Regions from separate parts of the Pseudomonas sp. KH_046_2 genome, predicted to be linked through region 3. Evidence: predicted binding sites of a transcription regulator. Region 3 holds the regulator's gene; each other region holds the start of a gene.
What was found. Region 3 encodes FliA, which starts transcription of late flagellar genes. Its sites were predicted from a motif close to CTAAAGTTTNNNNNNNNNNNGCCGNTAA; they were not measured.
Positions count from the first base shown of each region.

Region 1: a site for FliA is predicted at 1,898-1,925, ahead of AC3IX1_RS22935 (flagellar protein MotY). Genes of this name have one in related genera too.
Region 2: a site for FliA is predicted at 2,482-2,509, ahead of AC3IX1_RS09440 (methyl-accepting chemotaxis protein). Genes of this name have one in related genera too.

Region 1 covers NZ_CM174480.1:5,054,912-5,061,195, reverse strand. The annotation lists gene rnt (ribonuclease T) at 111-788, opposite strand; gene pyrC (dihydroorotase) at 785-1,831, opposite strand; gene AC3IX1_RS22935 (flagellar protein MotY) at 1,991-2,896, shown strand; gene AC3IX1_RS22930 (argininosuccinate synthase) at 3,026-4,243, shown strand; gene AC3IX1_RS22925 (hypothetical protein) at 4,394-5,092, opposite strand; gene AC3IX1_RS22920 (response regulator transcription factor) at 5,638-6,264, shown strand.
Region 2 covers NZ_CM174480.1:2,061,909-2,068,192, reverse strand. The annotation lists gene acnA (aconitate hydratase AcnA) at 1-2,236, shown strand, start outside; gene AC3IX1_RS09440 (methyl-accepting chemotaxis protein) at 2,541-4,106, shown strand; gene AC3IX1_RS09435 (alpha/beta family hydrolase) at 4,311-4,988, opposite strand; gene ccoN (cytochrome-c oxidase, cbb3-type subunit I) at 5,083-6,284, shown strand, end outside.
Region 3 covers NZ_CM174480.1:1,758,358-1,764,641, forward strand. The annotation lists gene flhF (flagellar biosynthesis GTPase FlhF) at 1-305, shown strand, start outside; gene fleN (flagellar synthesis regulator FleN) at 422-1,252, shown strand; gene fliA (RNA polymerase sigma factor FliA) at 1,249-1,989, shown strand; gene AC3IX1_RS07985 (chemotaxis response regulator CheY) at 2,158-2,529, shown strand; gene AC3IX1_RS07990 (protein phosphatase CheZ) at 2,551-3,339, shown strand; gene AC3IX1_RS07995 (chemotaxis protein CheA) at 3,394-5,658, shown strand; gene AC3IX1_RS08000 (protein-glutamate methylesterase/protein-glutamine glutaminase) at 5,707-6,284, shown strand, end outside.

The DNA of each region.
Region 1 (6,284 bases), 3.0 Mb from region 3:
CCGGGCGGCGTTCCGACGATGGGCTCAAGAACACCTCGGCGAGTCAGACTATCCGCGTTATCGTTGACGACCATCGCGAGCAGGCTCGCTCCCACAAAGAGCCAACAGCATCAATCGTTGAAATCTTCCCAGCCACCCATCTGTTTCCAGCGATTGACGATGCCGCAGAACAGCTCTGCGGTCTTCTCGGTGTCATAGCGAGCCGAGTGAGCCTCGCGACCGTCGAAGTCGATGTCCGCTGCCTGGCAAGCCTTGGCCAGTACGGTCTGGCCGTAAGCGAGGCCGGCGAGCGTTGCGGTATCGAAACTGGAGAACGGGTGGAACGGATTGCGCTTCATGTCCAGCCGCGCAACTGCCGCATTGAGGAAGCCCAGGTCGAAGCTGCTGTTATGCCCGACCAGGATCGCCCGTTTGCAGCCATTGGCCTTGAGGGCCTTGCGCACGCCGCGGAAGATATCGTTCAGGGCAGACTCTTCACTCACGGCCATGCGCAGCGGGTGATCGAGCTTGATCCCGGTGAACTCCAGGGCCGCCGCTTCGATGTTCGCGCCTTCGAACGGCTCGACACGGAAGAAGTAGGTGTGATCCGGGTAAACAAAACCCTTTTCATCCATGGCGATGGTGGTCGCGGCAATCTCCAGCAGGGCGTCGGTGGCCGAATTGAAGCCACCGGTTTCTACGTCGACGACAACCGGCAGGTAACCACGGAACCTGGCCGCCATTGGATGACGCGGGCCGCCTCCGCCGCCATTGCCTTCCAGTTCGTCGTCGAAATGGTCTTCACTCACGCGTGTTCCTCCAGCAGGCGCCAGCGCAGTTTTTCACCGGCGCGCAGCGGGATAACGGTCAGCTCGCCAAATGGCAGGCTGGCAGGGGCGGTCCATTCTTCGCGGACCAGGGTGATGCGATCGGTGTTGGCCGGTAGACCATAGAACCGCGGGCCGTTGAGGCTGGCGAAGGCCTCGAGCTTGTCCAGCGCATTGCGCTGTTCGAAGGCTTCGGCATACATCTCGATGGCCGCATAGGCGGTGTAGCAACCGGCGCAACCGCAGGCCGCTTCCTTGGCGTGCTGGGCGTGGGGCGCCGAGTCGGTGCCGAGGAAGAACTTCTCGCTGCCGCTGGTGGCGGCGTCGAGCAGAGCTTCCTGGTGGGTATTGCGCTTGAGGATCGGCAGGCAATAGAAGTGCGGCCGAATCCCGCCCACCAGCATGTGGTTGCGGTTGTACAGCAGGTGGTGTGCGGTAATGGTCGCGCCCACGTTGGCCGAAGCCGAGTTGACGAACTGCACGGCGTCCGTGGTTGTGATGTGTTCGAAGACCACTTTGAGGGTCGGGAAACGTTCGACCACACGACGCATGTGCTCGTCGATGAAGATTTTTTCGCGATCGAACACGTCGACATCGCCCCGGGTGACTTCACCGTGGACCAACAACGGCATCCCGACTTCGGCCATGGCCTCGAGTGCAGGGAAGATCTTGTCGATGCTGGTGACGCCAGAATCCGAGTTGGTGGTCGCGCCGGCCGGGTACAGCTTGGCGGCGTGAATGAATCCGCTGGCCTTGGCCTCGCGAATTTCTTCGGGCTGGGTGCGGTCGGTCAGGTACAGGACCATCAGTGGCTCGAACAGGCTGCCAGCCGGGCGGGCAGCGAGAATCCGCTGGCGATAGCCGTCGGCTTCGGCCGCGTTGCGCACCGGTGGAACCAGGTTGGGCATGATGATGGCGCGGCCAAAGGTGCGCGCGACATCCGCGACGGTATTGGTCAACACGGCACCATCGCGAAGATGAATATGCCAGTCGTCGGGACGCAGCAGGGTCAGGCGGTCGGACATGAGGGGATTCCAGGCGGGTCAAACTCAAGGGAATGCTACCGGAAAAGACTCTTGCAGGCACTCGCTATCAAGTTTTGCAGGAAGCTTCCGATATCCAACAGGTATGCCGTAAACATGTGTGTGTCGGTCTTTTTGTTTTAGAAACCAGTGGAGCCTCCCGTGCGCCAGCGTTATTTAGCCTTGCTCAGTGTGTTTGCCAGCCTTCCGGCGATGGCGCTCACTTTCCAGACACGTCTGGAGAACATTGAGTGGACGGTCGAAGGCGACAAGTTCGAATGCCGCCTGACTCAGCCGGTTACCGACTTCGGCTCGGGCGAGTTCGTGCGTCGTGCCGGCGAGCAGGCGACGTTTCGTCTGAAAGCCTACAACCCGATGATCGGCGGCGGTTCGGCCACCTTGCTGGCCGCTGCCGCGCCGTGGCAACCGGGGCGTGACGACATCAACCTGGGCACGGTGAGGATCGGCAGTGGCAACGTATTGTTCAACAGCTCAAAGGTTCAGGCCGGGCGGCTGATCAGTGGCCTGATGGACGGTCGCAGCCCGGTGGTTCGACATTCCTCGGGGGATGGGCGGGTGTCGGAAGTACGCTTGCTGCCGGTCAGGTTCACCCAAGCGTTTGCCGACTACCAGGGTTGCGTGGCGAAACTGTTGCCACAGAATTTCGAACAGGTGAAGCAATCCGAAATCGGCTTCCCCGGCGGCGGAATCGAACTCGACAGCGCCGCAAAAGCCAAGCTGCAGGTGATGCTGGAGTACATGAAGGCCGATCCGACGGTCAATCACATCGAACTCGACGGTCACTCCGACAACAGCGGCAACCGCCTGACCAACCGCGACCTATCGCGGCGCCGAGCCCTGGCAGTGATGGAGTTCTTCAAGGCCAACGGCATCCAGGAGTCGCAAATCACCCTGCGTTTCCATGGCGAGCGTTATCCGGTGGCGCCTAACACCAACAACACCAACCGCGCGAAGAACCGTCGAGTAGCGGTACGCCTGGAGCGCGGGGCGCCAGCGGAACAAGTGGCCCCGCAAGCGACGAAAGCGGCCGTTTCGGCAACTTCCTGACTCTTTGGTCATCGTCGCGCCCTCGACATAATCTGTCGCTTCGTCGTCATAAGCTGTCGCGCCACTGTAAATTATTCTGTATGAGCGGTAGACTTCCCGGCTTTCCGTAGAACCCCGTGGAGTGATGGCATGGCGGACGTAAACAAGGTCGTTCTGGCGTATTCCGGCGGCCTGGACACTTCGGTGATCCTCAAGTGGCTGCAGGATACTTATAACTGTGAAGTGGTGACCTTCACCGCTGACCTGGGTCAGGGCGAAGAGGTCGAACCTGCACGCGCCAAGGCTCAGGCCATGGGCGTCAAAGAGATCTACATCGACGACTTGCGCGAAGAGTTCGTGCGCGATTTCGTTTTCCCGATGTTCCGCGCCAACACCGTTTACGAAGGCGAGTACCTGCTGGGTACTTCCATCGCTCGTCCGCTGATCGCCAAGCGCCTGATCGAAATTGCCAACGAAACCGGCGCTGACGCCATTTCCCATGGCGCCACCGGCAAGGGTAACGACCAGGTTCGTTTCGAACTCGGTGCGTACGCCTTGAAGCCAGGTGTAAAAGTGATCGCTCCGTGGCGCGAGTGGGACCTGCTGTCCCGTGAAAAGCTGATGGACTACGCCGATAAGCACGCGATTCCGATCGAGCGCCACGGCAAGAAGAAGTCCCCGTACTCCATGGATGCCAACCTGCTGCACATCTCCTATGAAGGCGGCGTGCTGGAAGACACCTGGACCGAGCACGAAGAAGACATGTGGCGCTGGACCGTTTCCCCGGAAAACGCTCCAGACAAACCGCAATACCTGGAACTGACCTACCGTAACGGCGACATCGTTGCGCTGGACGGCGTCGAAATGACTCCGGCCACCGTGCTGGCGACCCTGAACCGTATCGGTGGTGAGCACGGTATCGGTCGTCTCGACATCGTCGAGAACCGTTATGTGGGCATGAAGTCCCGTGGCTGCTACGAAACCCCTGGCGGCACCATCATGCTGCGCGCTCACCGTGCGATCGAATCGATCACCCTGGACCGCGAAGTGGCTCACCTCAAGGACGAGCTGATGCCGAAGTACGCCAGCCTGATCTACACCGGTTACTGGTGGAGCCCTGAGCGTCTGATGCTGCAACAGATGATCGATGCGTCCCAAGCTCACGTGAATGGCGTTGTGCGCCTGAAACTGTACAAGGGCAACGTGATCGTCACTGGTCGCAAGTCCGACGAATCGTTGTTCGACGCCAACATTGCCACCTTCGAAGAAGATGGCGGCGCGTACAACCAGGCGGATGCAGCGGGCTTCATCAAGCTTAACGCCTTGCGCATGCGCATTGCGGCGAACAAAGGCCGGAAGCTGTTCTGAGACCTTTGAAATCGTGATGGATGCCTGACCTCGTCCGGGACGAGGTCAGGTACCTGAAAAGGGGGTGTGACGCCAGTTACTGCGTTGTCGGGTGTTTTCGTATCCGATGATGATTTCCTGTTTTTCTCCTTCTCAATGGCCTGACCTGTACTAAGCGTTGTTGTTCGCCGGTTGCCCGGCCTGATCAATGACCGACAGCCTGTGCGAGTCCGGATTGTAGGCCACATAAAAGGCGGTACTGCGCTTGCTGGCCTGCCTTGAATGTTCAAGCGCACTGGCTTTCAGTAATTTCTCCGAAACGGCACAAGTGATAAACAGAATCACGTACGCCGTCTTTTCCCGCGGCCTCTGGATTTTCTCCAGTAGCGCTCCAAACTCGACCTCCTTGCTCATCCAGCGTGCATCTACGATGTACAGGTCTTTTACAGGTTCTGGCAGCTGAAGGTGATGCTGGACAGAGACGGTGGTTTGCAGACCAATCCCGGTTGGCGGGTCCTGTGCGCCACAGGGCGTTCGGGTTGACTGACAGTCATTCGTTGACGTTTTCAGTGCGGGGTTTTCAGACGGCTTTGCGGACGCTTTCTTTTCCGACCGCCCAACATCATCCATGACCTTCATGAAGTGCTTGCCCTTTTCAAAATCGGAAGGCGCATAAAGTGATTTATAGTTGAAGTTGAGTGTCGCGAAAAAAAGTAAAAGTAAATAAAACGGAAAACTGATCAGGAACCAGACGTAGAGTTCTCTTTCCTCCTGATCAAGGAAGGGTAGGGAGACAGCTGCCGAAGTTTCAGAGAGTGCTGCGAATATCGCGATAATTGTCATTGGGTTGGTGATTCGTTTTTTTATCATATTCTGTACTCATGCCGGGTTGTCTGTTCTCGAGTGGTTTATGAGGTTGGTTTGATTTGGTGGTTATTGTAGTGATTTTTAGTGTCTGTTGGTTTTTGACAGGTTTTCATTTGTTTGTTGTATTGCTCTACGATTTCTTGAGGTTTTGGCTTGTTTTAATGATTGCTCAAAAAATATTATTTGCTGTAAGAGTAATTGGATGCTGGGTGTGTGATATTTCTGGTGTGAGTGTTGAGTGCGAAAATATCAGTTACGTTTTAACGGAGAGGTAGAGGCTGGTGTTTGTCAGGGCGCGACCGATCAAGCTGGCTCTCGGAAAATTTTGGTCGTAAATCGACAGCGGTGGCTGCTGGAAAGTGCGACACACTGACGCTGATACAGTTTTCAGTTCATTCTGTTCGAGGGATTTTTGTAGGAGGAATCCGTGTTGTTTGTAGGGGATGTCTCTTGGTGCAGGTGGCCGGGAGGGGCGACATGCCATGGGTGAAACGACTAGGCTATTGTGCGGGCTCTAAAAATTCGAACAGCGAAAATTGGACTTGCCCATGAATAAAGTGCTGATCGTGGATGATCACCCCGTCATTCGTCTTGCGGTACGTATGCTAATGGAGCGCCATGGCTACGAAGTTATTGCAGAAACCGATAATGGTGTGGACGCACTGCAACTAGCCCGTGAACTTATGCCGGACATTGTCATTCTGGATATCGGGATTCCGAAGCTGGACGGGTTGGAAGTCATCGCGCGTTTGTCTTCGACCTCAATGCCGATGAAAGTGCTGATCTTGACTTCCCAGGCACCGGGACATTTTTCGATGCGTTGCATGCAATCCGGTGCAGCCGGTTATGTCTGCAAACAACAAGACCTCACGGAGTTGCTCAGTGCAATAAAGGCCGTGTTGTCAGGCTACAGTTACTTTCCTAATCAAGCCTTGCATACCGTGCGTTGCAGTTTGGGCAATGCCAGTGAGGCCGATATGGTTGATCGGTTGTCGGGGCGGGAAATGATGGTCCTGCAACAGTTGGCCCGAGGAAAGACCAATAAGGAGATTGCCGATGGAATGTTTCTCAGCAATAAAACAGTCAGTACTTACAAGACCCGCCTGTTGCTCAAACTGAATGCGCGGTCTCTGGTCGATCTGATCGAGCTGGCACAACGCAATGGTCTGGTGTGATGACGTAACTGCGCGACAAG
Region 2 (6,284 bases), 300 kb from region 3:
TTTCAGCGTGGTGCCGCCAGGCACCGGGATCTGCCACCAGGTGAATCTTGAATACCTCGGCCGCACGGTCTGGACCAAGGACGAGGACGGCCGCACCTACGCCTTCCCCGACACTTTGGTCGGCACCGACTCCCACACCACCATGATCAACGGCCTCGGCGTGCTCGGCTGGGGCGTCGGCGGTATCGAAGCGGAAGCGGCAATGCTCGGGCAACCGGTGTCGATGCTGATTCCCGAAGTCATCGGTTTCAAACTCACCGGCAAGCTCAAGGAAGGCATCACCGCCACCGACCTGGTGCTGACGGTGACCCAGATGCTGCGCAAGAAAGGCGTGGTGGGCAAATTCGTCGAGTTCTATGGCGATGGCCTTGCCGACCTGCCCCTGGCCGACCGCGCGACCATCGCCAACATGGCTCCGGAATACGGCGCCACCTGCGGTTTCTTCCCGGTGGACGACATCACGCTGGAATACCTGCGCCTGTCCGGCCGGACCCTGGAAACGGTGCAACTGGTCGAGGCCTACAGCAAGGCCCAGGGCCTGTGGCGCCTGCCCGGCCAGGAACCCGTGTTCACCGACAGCCTGGCGCTGGACATGGACAGTGTCGAAGCCTGCCTCGCCGGACCAAAACGTCCACAGGACCGGGTGTCGCTGCCCAACGTCGCGCAAGCGTTCAGCGACTTCACCGACCTGCAATTCAAGCCCACCAGCAAGGAAGAAGGCCGCCTGGAAAGCGAAGGCGGTGGCGGTGTTGCCGTCGGCAATGCCGATATGGCCGGCGAAGCGGATTACGATTACGAAGGCCAGACCTATCGCCTGAAAAACGGCGCCGTGGTCATTGCCGCAATCACCTCCTGCACCAACACCTCCAACCCCAGCGTGATGATGGCCGCCGGGCTGGTGGCGAAGAAGGCCGTGGAAAAAGGCCTGAAACGCAAACCCTGGGTGAAGAGCTCGCTGGCACCCGGCTCGAAAGTGGTCACCGACTACTACAAGGCGGCCGGCCTGACCCATTACCTCGACGAATTGGGCTTTGCCCTGGTCGGCTATGGCTGCACCACCTGCATCGGCAACTCGGGCCCGCTGTCGGAGCCCATCGAGAAAGCCATCCAGCAAGCCGACCTCACCGTGGCCTCCGTGCTCTCGGGCAATCGCAACTTCGAAGGCCGGGTGCATCCGCTGGTGAAAACCAACTGGCTGGCCTCCCCGCCGCTGGTGGTGGCCTACGCGCTGGCCGGCACGGTACGCACCGACATCAGCCGCGAGCCGTTGGGCGAGGACAAGGACGGCAACCCGGTTTACCTTCGGGACATCTGGCCAAGCAGCAAGGAAATTGCCGACGCCGTGAGTCAGGTCAACACCGCCATGTTCCACAAGGAATACGCCGAAGTGTTTGCCGGTGACGCGCAATGGCAGGCGATCAAGGTTCCGCAGGCGGCGACCTATGTCTGGCAGGACGACTCGACCTACATCCAGCATCCGCCGTTCTTCGACGACATCGGCGGCCCACCGCCCGTGGTCAAGGATGTCAGCGGCGCCAGGATCCTCGCGCTGCTCGGCGACTCGGTGACCACCGACCACATCTCCCCGGCCGGCAACATCAAGGTCGACAGCCCGGCCGGGCACTACCTGCGCGACAAAGGCGTGGAGCCGCGGGACTTCAACTCCTACGGCTCGCGGCGTGGCAACCATGAAGTGATGATGCGCGGCACCTTCGCCAACATCCGCATACGCAACGAAATGCTCGGCGGCGAAGAAGGTGGCAACACCCGCTACATTCCCACCGGCGAGAAAATGTCGATCTACGACGCCGCCATGCGCTATCAGGCTTCAGGCACGCCGCTGGTGGTGATCGCCGGCCAGGAATACGGCACCGGTTCGAGCCGCGACTGGGCGGCCAAGGGCACCAACCTGCTGGGGGTGAAAGCGGTCGTCGCCGAAAGCTTCGAACGGATTCACCGCTCCAACCTGGTGGGCATGGGCGTGCTGCCGTTGCAGTTCAAACTGGACCAGAACCGCAAGAGCCTGAACCTGGGCGGCAGTGAAACCCTGGACATCCTCGGCCTGACCGGCGTCGAGCTGACGCCACGGATGAACCTGACGCTGGTCATCACTCGCGAAGACGGCAGCAGCGAGAAGATCGAGGTGTTGTGCCGCATCGATACGCTCAATGAGGTCGAGTACTTCAAGTCCGGAGGGATTTTGCATTACGTGTTGCGGCAGTTGATTGCGTCGTAGCCTTGCGCTGACAAAAAACCCTGTGGGAGCGAGCTCGCGATAGCGGAGTGTCATTCAACATCATCTTTGAATGTTTCGCAGTCATCGCGAGCAAGCTCGCTCCCACAGGGGACTCGGGGATCCACAGAATTTCGACACCAGGATTTTCAATGCTCGCCTGCATTTCGGCTCGCTCACCTATCCGATGCTCGCCAGCTGACGCAAGGGTGATTTTGCGACGTGCCGCTGATTCTCGAAAAAATAATCTCAACAATTCACCACGCATGCCGATACAGCACTTGAAAGCCTTGCGGATTAAAAAGCCATGCGTAACAACCAGCCAATTACACAACGCGAGCGGACCTTCCCGGCTCAGCAACGGTTGATTTCCACCACCGATGCCAAGGGCATGATCACCTACTGTAACGACGCTTTCGTCGAGATCAGCGGGTTTTCCCGAGAGAAACTGATCCGTGCGCCGCACAACCTGGTCCGTCACCCCGACGTCCCGGCCGCGGTGTTCGCACACATGTGGGGCACACTCAAACAAGGCTTGCCATGGATGGGCATTGTCAAGAATCGCTGCAAGATGGGTGATCATTACTGGGTGAACGCCTATGTGACACCGATCTTCGAAGGCAGTCAGGTGATCGGTTACGAGTCGGTGCGGGTCAAGCCCACCGCCGAACAGATCCGCCGCGCCGAAGCGCTCTACCAACGCATCAACCAGGGCAAGTCGGCCGTTCCCTCCTCGGATAAATGGCTGCCGATCCTGCAGGACTGGCTGCCGTTCATCCTGGTCAGCCAATTGAGCTTCATGATCGGTGCATCGCTGAACTCCCATTGGGGGTTTGCCCTGGCTGCCGGCCTTTCAGTGCCGCTGGGCCTGATGGGCCTCCAGTGGCAACAGCGTGGCCTCAAGCGTTTGCTGCGCCTGGCCGAGCAGACCACCTCCGATCCGTTGATCGCTCAGATGTACACCGACAGTCGCGGCGCCCAGGCGCGCCTGGAAATGTCCATCCTCAGTCAGGAAGCCCGCCTGAAAACTTGCCTGACGCGTCTGCAGGACACGGCCGAACACCTGACCGATCAGGCCAGACAGTCCGACGCCCTGGCGCACAACAGCTCCAGCGGCCTGGAACGTCAACGGGTCGAGACCGAGCAGGTAGCCACCGCGGTCAATCAGATGGCAGCGACCACCCAGGAAGTCGCCAGCCATGTGCAACGCACCGCCGACGCCACCCAGGAAGCCAATCGCCTGACCGGTCGTGGTCGTGACATCGCTGGGGAAACCCGCGAAGCCATTCAGCGCCTTTCAGTAGTCGTCGGTGAAACCGGCGTGACCGTGACCCAACTGGCCAAGGACAGCAACGAAATCGGTGGCGTGGTCGACGTGATCAAAGGCATCGCCGACCAGACCAACCTGCTGGCGTTGAACGCTGCCATCGAAGCGGCCCGTGCCGGCGAGATGGGGCGTGGCTTTGCGGTGGTGGCCGACGAAGTCCGTCAACTGGCGCAACGCACCAGCGAGTCCACCGGGCAGATTCATGCGCTGATCGCCAAGCTCCAGCAAACCGCCGGCACCGCCGTGCAAACCATGGAAGCCGGGCATCGTCAGGCAGAAGAAGGCGTGGCGCGGGTACTGGAAGCGGACCAGGCACTGGTGGGGATCAGCGAAGCGGTGGCCAACATCACCGACATGACCACCCAGATCGCCGCCGCGACCGAAGAGCAAAGTGCCGTGGCCGAAGAAATCAGCCGCAACATCAGCAACATTTCGCAACTGGCGGACCAGACCTCGGAACAGGCACAGAACTCGGCGTTGCTGAGTGAAGAGCTGACCAGGACTGCCAATACGCAGTATTCGTTGGTGGAGCGGTTTAACCGCTGATTGTTGTTGATCAATAAAAAACCCGGACAGTGGAAGCTTCCGGGTTTTTTATTACCAGTCTGAAATGTATATCGCCTGGACAGGCCTCTTCGCGGGCAAGCCCGCTCCCACAGGGTTCTGCATTGATCACAAAATCGAGCCACACCAAAGATCACTGTGGGAGCGGGCTTGCCCGCGAAGAGGCAGGCCCAGACGCCATTCATTTCACTGAAGAAATGAGGCCACCTTCCCCGCCGCAGCCACCAAATGCTGCTCATGGCTAAACCCCGAAGCCTTCAACGGCTTCAAATCATGATCCCCCGCCACCAGCCAGAACACTTCGATACTCGGTGACAGCGCATACCCCTCGACGGCTTCCCGGTTGCCCAACGCATCCCGCTCGCCCTGCACGATCAAGGTACGGGTTTTCAAAGAAGCCAAATGCTCCACCCGCGGTCTCTCCGGTTTACCCACTGCATAAAACGGATACCCCAGGCACACCAGAGCATCCGCGCCCAATTCATCCGCCAGCAAACTGGCCATGCGACCGCCCATGGACTTGCCGCCCATGGCCAGCGGCCCAGTGACATGGCGTCGCACCTGGGCATACACCTCACGCCAGCATTCCAGCAGTTTCGGCGCCGGGTTCGGCGGGCGCTTGCCGCCATCGATGCGCCGCTGCGCCATGTAGGGAAACTCGAAGCGCAACACGTTGACGCCTTGTGCAGCGAGGCGTGCAGCCATGTCGCTCATCCAGTCGCTGTCCATCGGTGCGCCGGCGCCATGGGCGAGGATCAGTGTCGCCGCAGCCTTGCCAGCGGCGGCATTCCACAACCATCCATGATCCCGCACGCACTGCGCCCATTGATCCCCGTCAATACCGGCCTTGTGCCCTTTGTCCATGCTTGCCTCGCTTTTAGTCTGCCTATAACTCCGGCCGAAGGGTGCACTGCCTTGCGCTGCGCGCTCACTTCGGCTGAACCGTGGATGGGGAACCATGAACACTTCTATCAGTACCGCCTACAACTACAAGGTGGTCCGCCAATTCGCCATTATGACGGTGGTGTGGGGCATCGTCGGCATGGGGCTCGGGGTTTTTCTCGCTGCCCAGTTGGTCTGGCCCGAACTCAACTTCAATTTGCCGTGGACCAGCTTCGGCCGCTTGCGCCCGCTGCACACCAACGCGGTGATCTTCGCCTTCGGCGGCTGCGCACTGTTCGCCAGTTCGTTTTACTCAGTACAACGTACTTGCCAGACACGCTTATTTGCTCCCGCAATTGCGGCGTTCTGTTTCTGGGGCTGGCAGCTTGTGATCCTGCTGGCGGCCATCAGCCTGCCGCTGGGCTACACCAGTTCCAAGGAATACGCCGAGCTGGAATGGCCGATCGACATCCTGATCACCATCGTCTGGGTCGCCTACGCCATCGTGTTCTTCGGCACGATCATGCAGCGCAAGACCAAGCACATCTATGTCGGCAACTGGTTCTTCGGTGCGTTTATCGTCACCGTGGCGATCCTGCACATCGTCAACAACATGGAATTGCCGGTCAGTTTCACCAAGTCCTACTCGCTGTACTCCGGTGCCACCGACGCGATGGTGCAATGGTGGTACGGACACAACGCCGTAGGCTTTTTCCTCACCGCCGGTTTCCTCGGGATGATGTATTACTTCGTGCCGAAACAGGCCGAGCGCCCGGTTTACTCCTATCGCCTGTCGATCGTGCACTTCTGGGCGCTGATCACCCTGTACATCTGGGCCGGTCCGCACCACTTGCACTACACCGCGCTGCCGGACTGGGCGCAGTCGCTGGGCATGGTGATGTCGCTGATCCTGCTGGCGCCGAGCTGGGGCGGGATGATCAACGGCATGATGACCCTGTCGGGTGCCTGGCATAAGTTGCGCAGCGACCCGGTCCTGCGCTTCCTCGTGGTGTCGCTGGCGTTCTACGGCATGTCGACCTTCGAAGGGCCGATGATGGCGATCAAGACGGTCAACGCCCTCTCCCACTACACCGACTGGACCATCGGCCACGTACACGCCGGCGCCTTGGGCTGGGTGGCGATGATTTCCATCGGTGCGCTGTACCACATGATCCCGAAAGTCTTCGGACGTTTACAGATGCACAGCATCGGTCTGATCAACGCGCACTTCTGGCTCGCCACCATCGGCACCGTTCTGTACATCGCCTCGATGTGGGT
Region 3 (6,284 bases):
GCCAGAAACAGGTTCTAACGGCCGCTTATCACAGTTACAAGCGTTGTGGGCTCGCAGGCTGCATCCTGACTAAACTGGATGAAACGGCAAGTCTGGGCGAGGTGTTGAGCCTTGCCATCAGTCATGAACTGCCGGTGGCTTACCTGACCGATGGCCCGCGGATCCCGGATGATTTGCATCTGCCGCGTCGTCACCAGTTGGTCAGCCGCGCCGTGAGCGTGCAAATGCAGGAAGAACCCAGCGAAGAAGCCATGGCTGACATGTTCGCTGACATCTACCACAGCCCGACCAAGCAGGTTGGCTGAGGTAATAATGAACAGTTTTTGTACCTACATCGATGGTCTGCCATGCATTGTTCCGTTTGTGAACGCGCAGCCAGTAATGTGGCCTCCGTCTATGCAAGACAAGGTAAAGAAATAACATGGGCAGCATGCATCCCGTACAGGTGATCGCGGTGACCGGCGGCAAAGGTGGCGTCGGGAAAACTAATGTGTCAGTGAACTTGTCCCTGGCTTTGGCCGAGCTTGGCCGGCGCGTCATGCTGTTGGACGCCGACCTTGGACTGGCGAACGTCGACGTTCTGCTGGGCCTGACACCCAAACGTACCCTGGCCGACGTGATCGAAGGCCGCTGCGAACTGCGCGATGTATTGCTGCAGGGACCCGGCGGCATCCGTATCGTTCCGGCCGCATCCGGCACTCAGAGCATGGTGCATCTGAGCCCCGCGCAACACGCCGGCCTGATCCAGGCCTTCAGTGATATCGGCGACAACCTCGACGTATTGGTGATCGACACCGCTGCGGGCATTGGTGAGTCGGTCGTCAGTTTCGTTCGCGCCGCCCAGGAAGTACTACTGGTGGTGTGCGACGAACCGACCTCGATTACTGACGCCTACGCCTTGATCAAGTTGCTCAACCGCGACTACGGCATGAACCGTTTCCGCGTCCTGGCCAACATGGCCCAGAGTCCGCAGGAAGGGCGCAACCTGTTCGCCAAGTTGACCAAAGTCACGGATCGCTTCCTCGACGTCGCCCTACAATACGTCGGCGCGGTGCCCTACGACGAAAGCGTGCGCAAGGCCGTGCAGAAGCAGCGCGCCGTCTACGAGGCCTTCCCGCGTTCCAAGTGCTCGCTGGCGTTCAAGGCCATCGCGCAGAAAGTCGATACCTGGCCGCTGCCTGCCAACCCGCGCGGGCACCTGGAGTTTTTCGTCGAGCGGCTCGTGCAGCAGACAGCAGGACCTGTTCTATGACAGCCAGCGGCTACAACCTCTACAAGAAGTCGGCACGCGATGCGCAGTACGAGCTGATCGAGCGTTACGCGCCGCTGGTTAAACGCATTGCTTACCACTTGCTGGCGCGCTTGCCGGCCAGTGTCCAGGTCGAAGACCTGATCCAGGCCGGGATGATCGGCCTGCTTGAAGTGTCGACCAAATATGACGCCAGCAAAGGCGCCAGTTTCGAGACGTACGCGGGCATACGAATCCGCGGCGCCATGCTCGATGAAGTGCGCAAGGGGGACTGGGCGCCACGTTCGGTCCACCGCAATACGCGCATGGTCAGCGATGCCATTCGCTCGATTGAAGCTAAAACCGGCCGTGACGCTAAAGATCACGAAGTTGCGGCCGAACTCCAATTGAGTCTCGACGATTACTACGGGATTTTGAACGACACCCTGGGCAGCCGGTTATTCAGTTTCGACGATCTGTTGCAGGACGGCGAACACGAAGGGCTGCATGAGGATGGCGCGAGTGCTCATCTCGAGCCGTCACGCGATCTGGAAGATGAACGCTTCCAGGCTGCGCTGGCGGACGCGATTGCCAATTTGCCGGAGCGTGAGCGACTGGTGTTGGCGCTGTACTACGACGAAGAGTTGAACCTCAAGGAAATCGGTGAGGTCCTGGGGGTCAGCGAATCGCGGGTCAGCCAGTTACACAGCCAGTGCGCGGCCCGTTTGCGGGGGCGTTTGGGGGAGTGGCGAGCGCGCTGAAGGCAGTGTGGGGGACACTGCGAACGAGGCTGGTGTGGTGTTGAACTGCGCCGGTCGCGATCTGTTGTGCTCCAGACAGTCATTGAGTGCATTGCCGGATTGATTGAAATGGCGCGTCCAGGTGCTGGGCGCGTTTAAGACTGCTTGGAGGTCGAATTGGACAAGAACATGAAAATCCTCATCGTTGATGACTTCTCAACGATGCGGCGGATCATCAAGAACCTGCTGCGTGACCTTGGGTTCACCAACACCGTCGAGGCCGACGATGGCACTACCGCCATTCCGGTGCTCAACAGCGGAAGCATCGACTTTCTGGTAACGGACTGGAACATGCCTGGCATGACCGGTATCGATCTGCTGCGCCACGTGCGTGCCGATGAAAAGCTCAAGCACCTGCCGGTGCTGATGGTGACCGCTGAGGCCAAGCGCGAGCAGATCATCGAAGCGGCCCAGGCCGGCGTTAACGGCTATGTGGTCAAGCCCTTCACGGCCCAGGCGTTGAAAGAAAAAATCGAGAAGATTTTCGAACGCATCGGTTGATGAGTGCGCCACGGGGGAGCTATGGGCAATAACGAAACTTCATTGGGCGATTTTGAATCGACCCTGAAAAAACACGCCGTCGAATTGGTCGAGAGCCTTGAAAAAGGCAAGTTCGGCGACGCGGTGCAATTGATCCATGAGCTCAACCAGACCCGTGACCGCGGCCTGTATCAGGAAGTGGGCAAGCTCACTCGCGAACTGCATAGCGCGATCGTCAATTTCCAGATTGACCCGCACATGCCGCAAGCCGAAGAAGTGTCGCAGATCACCGACGCCACCGAGCGCCTGGGGTATGTGGTCAAGCTGACCGAGGCGGCGGCCAACCGCACCATGGATCTGGTGGAAAGTGCCACGCCGCTGGTCAATGGCCTGGCCGATGAAGCCAAGGTGTTGAGCGCGGACTGGGGGCGTTTCATGCGTCGCGAAGTCGGCGCCGAAGAGTTTCGTGAACTGGCCCGGCGGGTCGACGGGTTCCTGACGCGCAGCGGCACGGACAATCGCGCGGTGTCGGGCAACCTCAACGACATCCTGCTCGCCCAGGATTACCAGGACCTCACAGGCCAGGTGATCAAGCGTGTGACCCAGTTGGTCACCGAAGTTGAAAGCAACCTGCTCAAGCTCGTGCTGATGGCCAGTCAGGTGGACCGCTTTGCGGGCATCGAACATGACCGTGAAGCGATGCTTGCTGAAAAAGATCCACAAAAACATCTCTCTCAGGGTGAAGGTCCGCAGATTCATGCCGATAAAAGAGAAGACGTTGTGTCCGGTCAGGACGATGTGGACGATTTGTTATCCAGCCTGGGATTTTAGAGTTTTAGAATTTTAGGTTTTTTGGGTTTTTAGACCTGTAGGAGCACCCCCTTAATGAGCTTCGGCGCCGATGAAGAGATCCTTCAGGATTTCCTGGTTGAGGCCGGCGAGATTCTAGAGCAACTGTCCGAGCAACTGGTCGAGCTGGAAAGCCGTCCGGATGACGCGGATCTGCTCAATGCAATTTTTCGCGGTTTTCACACTGTAAAAGGGGGCGCCGGCTTCCTCCAGCTCAACGAGCTGGTGGAGTGCTGCCACATCGCCGAGAACGTGTTCGACATCCTGCGCAAGGGTGAACGTCGCGTCGACTCGGAACTGATGGACGTGGTTCTCGAAGCACTGGACGCGGTGAACAGCATGTTCAGCGAAGTCCGCGAACGCAGCCCGATCACGGCCGCGACACCGCAACTGCTCGCGGCGCTGGCCCGTCTGGCCGAGCCGCAATCGGCTGATGAGGTGGCTGCTGCACCTGTCGCCGCCGTGCTCGAAACGCCTGTTGCTGAAGCCGAATCGGGCGATATCACCGACAATGAATTCGAACAATTGCTGGACTCGCTGAACGCCGTCAAGGCCCAGGCCGAGGCTCCGGCGGCTGCTCCAGCGCCCGCCAGCCATGCCGCTGGCAGCGATGAAATCACCGATGCCGAGTTCGAGTCGTTGCTCGATCAACTGCACGGTAAAGGCCAGTTCGCCGTCGATGCAGTGGTCCCGGCACCGGCTGCGCCAGAAGCGCCGAAAGCGGCCGGCGACAGTTCCGATATTACTGACGACGAATTCGAAGCACTGCTCGACCAGCTGCACGGCAAGGGTAACTTTGCTGTCGAGGCGCTGGAGTCGGCCATTGCTTCGGTGCCTGCACCCGCGGCACCAAGCGCGGTGGCGGCCGGCAGCGATCTGATTTCCGATCACGAGTTCGAAGCGCTGCTCGACGAATTGCACGGCAAAGGCAAATTCAGCGAAGTCGGCACCGCGACGGTGGCCAACGGTTCGAACGCTTCCGTTGCAGCACCGGCAGCCAAGGCTGCGGCGCCGAAACCTGTAGCCAGGGCACCGGAGCCAAAAGCCGAAGCGCCGGCCCCGGCAGCCGCCGCTGCACCGGCTGCTGCCCGCGCCCCGGCCGCGCCTCCTGCGGAAAAACCGGCGAGCGAAGCCGAGACTACCGTGCGTGTCGATACCGCGCGTCTCGACGAGATCATGAACATGGTCGGCGAGTTGGTGCTGGTGCGTAACCGCCTGGTCCGCCTGGGACTCAACAGCGGCGACGAAGCCATGTCCAAGGCCGTGTCGAACCTCGACGTGGTCACCGCCGACCTGCAGACCGCGGTCATGAAGACCCGGATGCAGCCGATCAAGAAAGTCTTCGGGCGCTTCCCGCGCCTGGTTCGCGACCTGGCCCGCCAGCTCAAGAAAGAGATCAATCTGGAACTGGTCGGCGAAGAAACCGACCTCGACAAGAACCTCGTCGAGGCCCTGGCCGACCCGCTGGTCCACTTGGTGCGCAACGCGGTCGACCACGGCATCGAGTCACCGGAAGAACGCGAAGCCTCGGGCAAGTCCCGTGGCGGCAAGGTGATCCTGGCGGCCGAGCAGGAAGGCGATCACATCCTGCTGTCGATCTCCGATGACGGCAAAGGCATGGATCCGAACGTCCTGCGTTCCATCGCGGTAAAACGCGGTGTGATGGACAAGGATGCCGCCGATCGCCTGAGCGACACCGAATGCTACAACCTGATCTTCGCCCCGGGTTTCTCGACCAAGACCGAGATCTCCGACGTATCGGGTCGCGGTGTGGGCATGGACGTGGTGAAAACCAAGATTTCCCAGCTCAACGGCTCGATCAACATCTACTCGGCCAAGGGCCAGGGTTCGAAGATCGTCATCAAGGTGCCGCTGACCCTGGCGATCATGCCGACGCTGATGGTCATGCTCGGCAACCAGGCGTTCGCGTTCCCGCTGGTGAACGTCAACGAGATCTTCCACCTCGACCTGTCGACCACCAACGTCGTGGACGGCCAGGAAGTGGTGATCGTGCGGGACAAGGCGCTGCCATTGTTCTATCTCAAACGCTGGCTGGTCCGCTCCGCCGCTCACGAAGAGCAACGCGAGGGCCATGTGGTGATCCTTTCGGTGGGCACGCAGCGGATCGGCTTTGTCGTCGATCAGCTGGTGGGCCAGGAAGAAGTAGTCATCAAGCCATTGGGCAAAATGCTCCAGGGAACGCCGGGCATGTCCGGCGCCACCATCACCGGTGACGGCCGCATCGCGCTGATTCTCGATGTTCCGAGCATGCTCAAGCGTTACGCCACACGGCGTATTTGATTCTGGTGGAGCGGGGCGCCTGGCCTCGCTCCATCTAATGGAGTGTTTATGGCAGTCAAAGTCCTGGTGGTGGACGATTCGGGGTTTTTCCGCCGCCGCGTCTCGGAAATTCTTTCAGCGGATTCCAATATCCAGGTCGTCGGTACGGCGACCAACGGCAAAGAGGCGATTGATCAGGCGCTGGCCCTCAAGCCCGACGTGATCACCATGGACTACGAGATGCCGATGATGGACGGCATCACCGCCGTGCGGCACATCATGCAGCGCTGCCCGACCCCGGTCTTGATGTTCTCCTCGCTGACCCACGAAGGCGCCCGGGTCACCCTCGATGCGCTGGATGCCGGCGCGGTGGACTTCCTGCCGAAGAATTTCGAAGACATCTCGCGCAACCCCGAGAAGGTCAAGCAACTGCTGTGCGAGAAGATCCTCAGCATCTCGCGCAGCAATCGTCGAATCAGTGCCTACAACGCTCCGGCACCTGTTGCTGCACCAGCCCCGACGCCTGCGCCTGCGAGCATCGGCAGTTACGGCAGCAGCACGCCCGTACGTCCGGCACCGACACCGATCCCTGCGCGTACGCATGCGGCTACTGCGTCCTCGCCTGCGCCGAAGCGCAAAGCCTACAA